3 regions of the Streptomyces sp. NPDC029956 genome follow, and region 3 is predicted to be linked to each of the others. Evidence: riboswitches for the same ligand, from Rfam matches in the RefSeq annotation. Region 3 holds a riboswitch; each other region holds the start of a gene.
What was found. A riboswitch is a leader RNA that binds a small molecule or an ion and turns the genes downstream of it on or off. The one in region 3 is predicted to bind cobalamin.

Region 1 (3,263 bases), on a different contig from region 3:
GGATCTTGGACATGGCGTCGAGCAGCAGGAAGATGATCCGGTACATCACCAGGGCGACGTCCACCACCGGCGCCGGCACCCCCGCCCGTACCAGCCGGGGCAGGACGTCGGACACCGGCGTCGTGAACGCGAAGAGCAGCACCCCGAGGGATGCCGAAGCGGTCCGCAGCAGCAACTCGCCCGCATGCGTCGGACCGTCCGGCGCGAGGGCGACGAGCCCCCGGTCGCCGCCCACTTCGAACAGCAGCGGGATCGCGCCCGTGACACAGAACCCGAGCGGGATCCGGAACGCCCGCCACAGCGCCCGGCCCGGCACGCCGGCCGGACCGAGCAGCACGGTGAGCGTGGCCGCCGCGACGAGGACCGCGCCGGGCCACGGCGGCAGGCCGACCGCGCACAGGGTGAGACCGAAGCCGAGAAGCGCCTTCTCGGCGGGATGGCGGCGGCGCCAGCGACTGCTGTGCGCCGCCGCGTCGATCGGCAGCATCGGCGACTACGCGCCCGGACCGGTGCCGGCGCTGGAGCCGGTGGTGTCGGAGGGGGAACCGGCGCTGGAACCGGCGCCGCTCTCGTGCTCCGCCGTCCCGGCCCCGGCGGCCCCTGTCACCCCCGCTCCGGCGCCCTGCACCTGGGACGTCTCGGCTGCCTCGGCCCGCGCCGCGCCCTGTCGACGGCCGCGCCGCAGACCGAAGTAGTACGCCAGGACACCGGCACCGAGGGCCGCCTGAAGGGCGAACAGCGCCGACTCGATCTCCCCGGACGGCGGCTCGTAGAGCGGGCTGAACCACGGCTCGTAGTCCGGCTGGAGTTCCGTGATCGCGGTCTCGGCCTCCGCGTCGGCCCCCGCGAAGGGCTCCTCCTTGTGGTCCCCGAGTCCCAGCGCGAGCGGCAGGACCGCGAGCGCGGCGACGACGAGGAGCAGCAGGGCGTTGATCTTCGTGTTCCGGCTCATCGAGCGCTCGCCTCCTCGCGTCGCTCCGACGTGCGTCCGGTGAGGACGCCGAGCCGGATCAGGTCGCCCTTGCTGGACTGGGTCAGCAGGCGCATCACGAGCACGGTGAGCAGGCCCTCGCTGACCGCGAGCGGAATCTGGGTGACGGCGAAGATCCCGCCGAACTTGGCGAGCGCGCCGGGGATGCCGCTGCCCGGGTCGGGGAAGGCGAGCGCCAGCTGGACGCTGGTGACGCAGTACGTGGACAGGTCGGCGACGAACGCGCCGAAGAAGACGGCGACCATCAGCGGCGCACCGAACCGGCGCAGCAGTACATAGGCCCCGAATCCCGCCCAGGGCCCGACGATCGCCATCGAGAAGACGTTCGCGCCGAGCGTGGTGAGCCCGCCGTGGGCGAGCAGGAGCGCCTGGAACAGCAGGGTGATCGTTCCCAGGACCGCCATGATCGGCGGCCGGAACAGGATGGCACCGAGGCCGGTACCGGTGGGATGTGAACAACTCCCCGTCACGGAGGGCAGCTTGAGTGCCGACAGGACGAACGTGAAGGCGCCGGCGGCGCCGAGCAACAGGGTGGACTCAGGATTGGACCGCACTTCGCGGGTCAGCGCGCGGACCCCGTGGACGACGAACGGCGCGGACGCGACGCCCCAGGCGGCCGCGTGCACAGGGGGCAGATACCCCTCGGCTATATGCATGGTTGGGAGACCCTCTCCAGCACCTCGTGGATGGACAACGCACCCTGGCCGGTCTCCTGGCTGACGGTCATTCCGCCCGACTCCGCCTTCCCACACCACGACGGTCTCCCGACGTGGTCCAGTGGCTTCCCCGAGGGTGTTCCCCGCGGGGGTGGAGCCGGACCTCCCGATCACAGTGGCGAGGGCCGCACCGGTACTGCACCGGTTTCCCGTACACCAAGGCCCTGTGACATTAGTGCGTTGACCAGGTACATCACAATGTGGGTGCTCGTAGGGTCCCCGCGGCCTAGCTGTTCCTGGCGTTGCGCACCAGGGCCGCGATCGCACCCGGGGCCACGAGGACCGCTGCCGCGAGCGCCGCGAGCAGCATGGGGTCGGGACCGTCGTAGCCGGCCGACACCTCCGCGTTGGCTCCGAACAGGGCGGCGCCGATCACCAGGAGGGCCGAGACGCCGAGTACGCCCCTCGCCCATCCCCTGCGGGCGGACGGAGTGCGCAGGGGCACGAGTGCGATCAGCAACCACACGAGCGCGAAAACGACCATGACAGGCAGACTGCCCATTGCCCCTCCTCCATCACCTGGGCGGACCAGGTGGACCACAGGTGAACGCCAGCGCCCGGAGAGGCCCGGCAGCACAGCCGTCTCAGGGCCGCGATCTCCAAGAGTAGGTCGCACTCACGTCGCCACAGCGGCCGAGTTCCGGCCAAACGGCGCCTGAAACCCGACCACTTGAGGCTGCTGCACAGGATTCCCGTGCCCTCACTCCTTGCGGTAGGCGTACGCCTCCGACGCGGCGGCCGCCACGGCGTCGAGGTCCCCGCCCGCGCTCGCCGTGACCAGGGCGGCGACCGCGCCCTCGACGAACGGCGCGTCCACGAGCCGGGAACCCTCGGGCAGTTCGTCGCCCTCCGCGAGGAGGACCTTCACCGTGAGCACCGCGCTCCCCAGATCGACGAGGATCGCCACCCCGGCGCCCCCGTCCACGGCCTTCGCCGCCGCGGAGATCAGCTCGGAACTCGTCCCGAGACCACCGTCGGGGGTCCCGCCGGCCGGGACGACCGGGGCGAGGTCACCGCCCCCGGCGAGCCCCTGGGCCAGCTCGGCCACGGCGGTCGCGACGGCGGCGCTGTGCGAGACGAGCACGATGCCGACGAGACCGGAGCCGACCGCGCTCATGAGGCCCCCTCGGTGCTGGGCGTCTCCGTCGTCCCGGCCGTCTCCGTACGGGCGGTCTCGTCGAGGGCGGCGAACAGCAATGCGGAGGACGTGGCCCCGGGATCCTGGTGTCCCACCGACCGCTCGCCCAGGTAGCTGGCCCTGCCCTTGCGCGCCCGCAGGGGTACGGTCGCGAGGGCACCCTCCTCGGCCGCCGCGCGGGCCGCGCCGAACGACTTCCGCAGGCCCTCCACGGCCGGCACGAGCGCGTCGAGCATCGTCTTGTCGCCCACCTGCGCGCCGCCCAGCTGGGACACGGCGGCCACGCCCGAGCCGAACGCCTCCGCCAACTGCTCCCGGGTGACGCGCTCGTCGTCGCCGAGCGTCTTGCCGGTACGACGCAGCAGCGTGCCGTACAGGGGCCCCGAAGCGCCGCCCACGGTGGAGATCAGGTGCCGTC
Region 2 (3,263 bases), on a different contig from region 3:
GTCGGCCTTCCACGACCGCATACTGGCGCAGCGTGTAGAGGGTGTCCTTCGCCGGGATCTCCCAGCGGGTGTGGGCTTCGCGGGTGATCTCGCCGATGTAGTGGTGGGCGGACTCGGGGTGGTGGCGGATGAACCAGACGAGCATCTCCGCGATCGGCCGCGAGAGGTACAGGTGCAGCCACTCCTTCGCCCTCGCCTTCTTCGGCCGGGCCCGCACCTCGCGGTCCAGGTCGATGGCGTCGGCGAAGTCGTGCAGCACGGCGCTCTCGACGGTGTGGCCGAGGACGTGGGTGGGCAGGACGCGGTCCAGGCTGCTGGCGACGTTCCAGGCCAGCGCGTCGGCGATCTCCCGGACGGAGTCCTCGTTGCGGGCGCGCAGGATCCACCGCTTGCGCACGTCCGGCCTTCCCCACAGGGTGTTCTGGAAGTCATCGGCGAAGTGGTCACGGACCTCCGCCGCCCCGCGGGAGAGCTGGTAGAGGTCACCGGCCGACATCACGGCCCGGACGCCCTCGTAGGAGCGCCGGCGGGCCTCGACCCAGTCGTCGGCCACGGCCCGGGCCCACTGGTCACGGCCGCCGACCTGGGCCTGCGGCTGGGGCACCTCGCTGTTGCCGCGCGAGATGTAGGCCCGCAGCGTCGAGGCGGTGATGCCGCCGAGCTCGGCCATCTCCGGCACGCCGATCAGCTGGGCGCCGCTCAGCTCCGGGGTGGCGAGGTCGACCACGCACTTCTCCAGCGGCAGCGCGCCATCGCGCTCGGCCTGGTGGGCGGCCCACAGCGCCAGGTGGTCGCCCCAGTTCGCCACCACCGGTGCCGGCGCCTCGGCGTCGATGGCGGCGACGTCGAGCACGGCGGCCCGGGCCGCGTCGGCGCGGCGGTCGAGCATGTCGGCGGCGCTGACGGTGACCGCGGCGCGCGCCTGGCGCTTCTCGTAGTCCTGCTCGACGGGGTCCCAGACCTGTCCGGGCCGGTACCAGGCGGCGCCGTCGAACCAGTAGCCGCCGGCCCGGTAGAACAGCTGCTCGCCGTCCCAGGTGCTGTGCAGGGTGGAGGTGTCGTCGTCCTTCATCAGCAGGACGGTCCGGCCGTGCTCGGGGTGGTAGCGCACCGACCAGCCGAGCGAGTTGTCGAGCGGGTCGGTGGTGAAGGCCCGCCAGCCGCCGGAAGCACGGTGGAGGTCGAAACGGCCCCACATCCCCTCTCCCTTATTGCGGCCCACGGCCTCGATGGCCTCGGGGCCCTCGTCGAGCGGGATGTGCGAGTCATCGACGAACGGCAGCCCGGGCACCGGGTGGTCGGTGCTCAGCCCGTTCGCGAGCGGATACAGATGGACAGTCACGGCGTACTCCTCAATCTATGCTGGGCGCTGCACTCCTTGTGCAACACTCCCTATGCTCTCTTATACATCGTCACCAACCTTCCTTGTGCAGCATTTTCGGCCAACCTCGTGGTCTGGCGTCCTCGCGCCGCGTACGAGGGTGACCGTGCCGGACAGCAGCTGAGGCGTACGCCGGTTGTCGGTAACCGACCCATGCCGCACCGGCTCGTCGGCTAGTGGGCAGGCGTGACCGCTCGGGGGGTATTCGTCGACGTCGCGGGGGTCGCCGGGGGCTCGCCGAACCCGGGGGCGAACAGGGCTGCCAGCAGCATTGCTACGGCCGCCCCCGAGGCGATCGCCGTCCCCAGGTCGCCGCGACCGCCAGCTCCTTGAGCGCGCGCGGTGTACATGAAGACCGTGATGCCGACGCTGATGCCCATCACAAGGAGCAGGGCCGCCAGCGGCGCGATCTGAATGGTCACGAAGTCCTCCTGGGCTGTCTCCGCCGGTGCGGCGGCAACTCGTCTGCGCGCTCGCGCAGACCTCGCCCCTTCGTTGGAGAGACCTGGAGGCCGACAGTAAGAAAGCCCGATCCGATACGGATCGGGCTTCGAGCCGATATCCCGAAGCCCTCCCAGAAGGGCACGGGCGCGCGGACACGCTCGGGCACGTTCTGGATGGGCAGGTCCTCGGACTCACGCCTTCAAGGCGCACACCGTTGCGGGACAGTTCCGGATTCACGCCGGATTCCCCTGCGTCCAGGGCTCATTGTACGGCTCAGGGGGTGCGGATGACGGCTCCTGAGACGAACCACTGCACGAGTGCGGCGGCGAGGTGCACGCCGGCCCGGGCCGACTCCAGCGTCTCGGGCGACGTGGGCGTCTGGCCACCGTGCCGCGACGTCTGGCCGTCCCACAGAGCGCGCATCATCGCTTCCGCCGGGGCGATCGCATCGCCGCCGGTCGAAGGGATCGCGGCGACGAACTTGTGCCGGGCGTTCTTGATCTCGCCAAGCATGGTGCCGAGCGTGGCCTTGGCGTTGTTCGGCTGGATGACGGCGTGCGCCGCGGCCTCGACGGCCTTGATGGACTCGCTGTACGCCCGCACCGCATCCGGACCGCGCCCGTACGCGGCCTTCCATGCCACTTCGAGGTGGTCGGACGCGGAGCCGGCGTTCTGCTGGTCTGCAGCTTCGGTGATGGCCTGCCTCACCGCATCCCTCGCGGCCGGGGTGACGCGCTCCTCCAGGCCGTCCTCCATGTCCGTTACCCGGTATGCGGATCCGCCGTTGTCGAGCAGCCGGTTGAGGGTCCCGATCGATCCGTCAACCTCGATCTCGAACCAGTAACCGAGCAGCGCGTCAACGATGTCGAGCAGGTCGTCCCCCGTACGGCTCGTGAGGGTCTTCGTGTAGGGGAACAATCCAGCGCGTTCGCTCAGGACGGGGATCCGCAGCCGCACGCACAGAAGCTGTGCGGTGGCTTCGTTGTATCGGCCGCCCCCGACGAAGAGCGCATCCTCCACCCACTTCTGCAGCGGGCCCGTGAGGTGATGGGGCACCCCCTCGAACGGTCCATCGAACTCGGGGTCGGCGAGGCCGGCGCGGACGGAGAAGCGCGGGCGGGGTGTGGTCGTCATGGCGGAACGGTAGCCGGATGGGTAATCACGTCGGATAAGCTCTCCTTATCCGACGCGATAGAACGAGGCGTGACGATCCATCGGCGAAGCAGGGGGAAGGATGGCCGCGACGAAACAGTGGGACGCGGGACCTTTCGGTCCGGCGCCCCGCGGGAAGGTCGCGCCCTGGTTAGGTGAGCAGACCCAGCTGCTCCAGAACCTGGAGGGCGAGTGGTATCACCACCCCGGCGGCAGCGCCGCCGGAGAGGAACGCCGGGCCAAGGGCCATGTTGAGCGGTGGCCGGGTGGAGATGTGGAACACCAG
Region 3 (3,263 bases):
CATGGCCTCCTGGAACTGCTCGGGGCGTCCGGCGACGACCAGGAGCAGGGTGGCGAGGGCGGACAGGATGTAGGAGACGGCGACCCCGGCGAGGACGAGCCGGGTGCTGGTCAGCGTGCCGCCGCGGCGGGCGAGCCCGTAGACGAGGACGAGGGCGAGCAGAGCGCCCGCGAAGGCGCCGGCGGGCAGGGCGAGGGTGGTGGTCACGCCTCCGACGAGGCCCGCTCCCCCGCCGGCGACGAGGACGAGGACGGCTCCGGCGGAGGCGCCGGAGGAGATCCCGAGGAGGAAGGGGTCGGCGAGCCGGTTGCGGACGAGGGCCTGGAGGACGGCGCCGACGACCGCGAGTCCGGCGCCGACGACCGCCCCGAGCAGGACCCGGGGCAGTCGTACGTCGAGGACGATCGTGCGGTACGGGGAGGGGTCGGCGGCGCGTCCGGTGAGGGCGTCGAGGACCTGGCCGGGCGGGATGCGGACGGAGCCGAGGGCGAGCGAGGCGAGGGCCGCGGCGGCGAGGGCGAGGACCAGCCCGGCGACCACGGCCGTGTACCGCAGGGGCCCGCCGCCCGCCCGCACGGCCGGGCCGGAGCGCCCGGCACCGGCCCGCCCGGCGGGCTTGGCCGGCTGGGCGGGCTTGGCGGCGGGCTCGTCCGGTGGTTCGGGGCGCGGCGGGATCCGCGGCGGCGCGGGCGGTTCCCCCGGCGGCGGCACGGACGGTTCTCCCGACGGCGGCGCGGGCCGCTCTCCCGGTGATGTGCCCGCGGCGCGGGCCCCCGCGCTCATCGGGCCGGGTGGAGCTGGGCCGCCAGCTTGTCGACGGCCGCGGGGACGCGGACGCCGAGGACGGTGTCGGAGAGCGGCATCACGGCGAACCGGCGGTTCTTGATCGCCGGGACGTCCTTGAGTGCCGGGTCGTCGAGGAGCCGCTTCTTCTTCTGTTCGACGGTGGTGGAGCCGTAGTCGTAGATGACGACGACCTCGGGCCGGCGGGCGACGACCTGTTCCCAGGTGGCGTCGCCGAAGGGCTTGTCGAGGTCGGCGAAGACGTTGCGGCCGCCGGCGCGGGTGATGAGTTCGTTGCCGATGCCCTTGCCGCCCGCGGTGAAGGCGGTCTTGTCGCCGCTGTCGTAGACGAAGACGGAGACGGGTGCCGTGCCCTTGAGGCGCTTCTCGGTGGCGGCGACGGTGGTCCTCGCCTCCCGGACCCACTTCTCGGCCCGGTCGCGGACGCCGAACGTGCGGCCGATCTCGTCGACTTCGCGGTAGAGGTCGTCGACGGAGGGCGAACCGGAAGGGCAGTACTCGGTGTTGAGCCGGGTGTCGATGCCCGCGCGCTTCAGGTCGTCGCGGCTCCGGCCGTCCTTGCTCGCGAAGGCGGAGGAGTAGCCGCCGTACACGAAGTCGGGGTCGGCGGCGAGCAGGGCCTCCTTGGAGGGGTACTCCTTCGCGAGGACGGGGACGGAGTCGTACGCCTTCTTGTAGGCGGGGAGGACCGCGTCGTCGAGGTAGGCGGTGCCGACGAGGGACTTCTCCAGGCCGAGGGCGAGCATGACCTCGGTGACGTGCTGGTTCATGGTGACGGCGCGCTTCGGCGGGGTCTCGAACGTCGTCTTCACACCGCAGTTGGAGACGGTGTACGGGAATCCCGGGCCGGCCTTGGCGGCGGGGGTCTCCGCCGCGGGGGCCGAGCAGGCGGCGAGCATCGGGAGCAGGGCGGCGGCGGACAGCAGGGGCGCCAGGGGCAGCCGGGTACGGCGGGGCCAGGACATGACGGAACGTGCCTCCTCCGGGGATTTCCACGTCCCCGATCGGTGGTGAGAAGGCGGCAGGTCAGTTCCTGGCTTCCGTCTCCCGGAGGAGGCGGTCACAGTGGCGGGACCGTGCCGGATTCGCACCGGCTTCCTGGGTCCTGCCGCCCGTAGGTCCCGGCCAGTGTCTCAGGCGTCGTACTCCTCGACGACCTTGACCTCCTCCTCGGTCACGACGCCCTCGACGATCGTGAAGGAGCGGAACTGGAAGGGGCCGGCGCCGTCGCTGTCCGCGGTGGAGACGAGGACGTAGTGGGCCTGGGGCTCGTTGGCGTACGAGATGTCCGTGCGGGACGGGTAGGCCTCGGTCGCGGTGTGCGAGTGGTAGACGATGACGGGCTCCTCGTCCCGGTCGTCCATCTCGCGGTAGAGCTTGAGCAGGTCCGCGGAGTCGAACTCGTAGAAGGTGGGCGAGCGGGCGGCGTTGAGCATGGGGATGAACCGCTCGGGGCGGCCGGTGCCGACCGGTCCCGCGACCACGCCGCAGGCCTCGTCGGGGTGGTCCGCGCGGGAGTGGTCCACGATCTGGTCGTACAGGGCCCGGGTGATGGTCAGCATGGCGACAGGATAAGCCGACGGGCCGTTCCGTACCGGGGAGTGGTACGGAACGGCCCGTATGCCGAGACGATCGAGGTCAGGGTCGTTTGGGGACGACCCGGGGCGACCGCCCGTGGGGTCCGGTCAGGACCGCTTGGCGAAGGCTGCGCCCTCGGGGTTGCGGGACTTCAGGACCAGGTAGGAGACGCCGAGGATCAGACCCCAGACCGGGGCGGCGTACAGCGAGACGCGGGCGCCCTCGTCGATGCCCATCATCACGATGACCATGCCGATGAAGAGGAGCGCGAACCAGCTGGTGTACGGGGCTCCCGGGGCCTTGAAGGTGGACTCGGGGAGCTCGCCGCGGTTGGCCTTGGCCCGGTAGCGGATCTGGCAGACCAGGATCATGATCCAGGCCCACATGCCGGAGATGGTGGCGAAGGAGACGACGTACTCGAAGGCCTTGCCCGGGGCGACGTAGTTGATCCAGACGCCGACCAGCATCAGCGAGGCCGAGAAGGTCAGGCCGAGCAGCGGGGTGCCGCTCTTGGTGAGCTTCGTGAAGACCTTCGGGCCCTGGCCGTTGAGCGCGAGGTCGCGCAGCATGCGGCCGGTGGAGTACATGCCCGAGTTGCAGGAGGAGAGGGCGGCGGTCAGCACCACGAAGTTGACGATGGCGGCGCCGACGCCGAGGCCCATCTTCTGGAAGGCGGCGACGAACGGGGAGACGCCCGGCTGGAACTCGGTCCACGGGACGACCGACAGGATCATGATGAGCGCGCCGACGTAGAAGACGGCGATGCGCCACGGCACGGTGTTGATGGCCTTGGGCAGGACGGTCTTCGGGTCCTTGGACTCGCCGGCGGTGACGCCGACCAGCTCGACGGCGAGGAACGCGAACATCACGATCTGCAGGGT

Region 1: another riboswitch for cobalamin. It lies ahead of ACZ4XX_RS27440 (energy-coupling factor ABC transporter permease); the one in region 3 lies ahead of ACZ4XX_RS06650 (ABC transporter substrate-binding protein).
Region 2: another riboswitch for cobalamin. It lies ahead of ACZ4XX_RS31460 (hypothetical protein); the one in region 3 lies ahead of ACZ4XX_RS06650 (ABC transporter substrate-binding protein).

Annotation. Positions count from the first base shown of each region.
Region 1 covers NZ_JBVHZJ010000040.1:15,654-18,916, reverse strand. The annotation lists gene cbiQ (cobalt ECF transporter T component CbiQ) at 1-487, opposite strand, end outside; gene ACZ4XX_RS27445 (energy-coupling factor ABC transporter substrate-binding protein) at 494-952, opposite strand; gene ACZ4XX_RS27440 (energy-coupling factor ABC transporter permease) at 949-1,647, opposite strand; cobalamin riboswitch at 1,677-1,910, opposite strand; gene ACZ4XX_RS27435 (hypothetical protein) at 1,934-2,209, opposite strand; gene ACZ4XX_RS27430 (PTS-dependent dihydroxyacetone kinase phosphotransferase subunit DhaM) at 2,408-2,824, opposite strand; gene dhaL (dihydroxyacetone kinase subunit DhaL) at 2,821-3,263, opposite strand, start outside.
Region 2 covers NZ_JBVHZJ010000053.1:24,350-27,612, reverse strand. The annotation lists gene ACZ4XX_RS31465 (hypothetical protein) at 1-1,342, opposite strand, end outside; gene ACZ4XX_RS31460 (hypothetical protein) at 1,555-1,803, opposite strand; cobalamin riboswitch at 1,985-2,117, opposite strand; gene ACZ4XX_RS31455 (hypothetical protein) at 2,099-2,959, opposite strand; gene ACZ4XX_RS31450 (hypothetical protein) at 3,129-3,263, opposite strand, start outside.
Region 3 covers NZ_JBVHZJ010000006.1:108,883-112,145, reverse strand. The annotation lists gene ACZ4XX_RS06655 (FecCD family ABC transporter permease) at 1-576, opposite strand, end outside; gene ACZ4XX_RS06650 (ABC transporter substrate-binding protein) at 780-1,769, opposite strand; cobalamin riboswitch at 1,812-1,945, opposite strand; gene ACZ4XX_RS06645 (M67 family metallopeptidase) at 1,938-2,366, opposite strand; gene ACZ4XX_RS06640 (amino acid permease) at 2,490-3,263, opposite strand, start outside.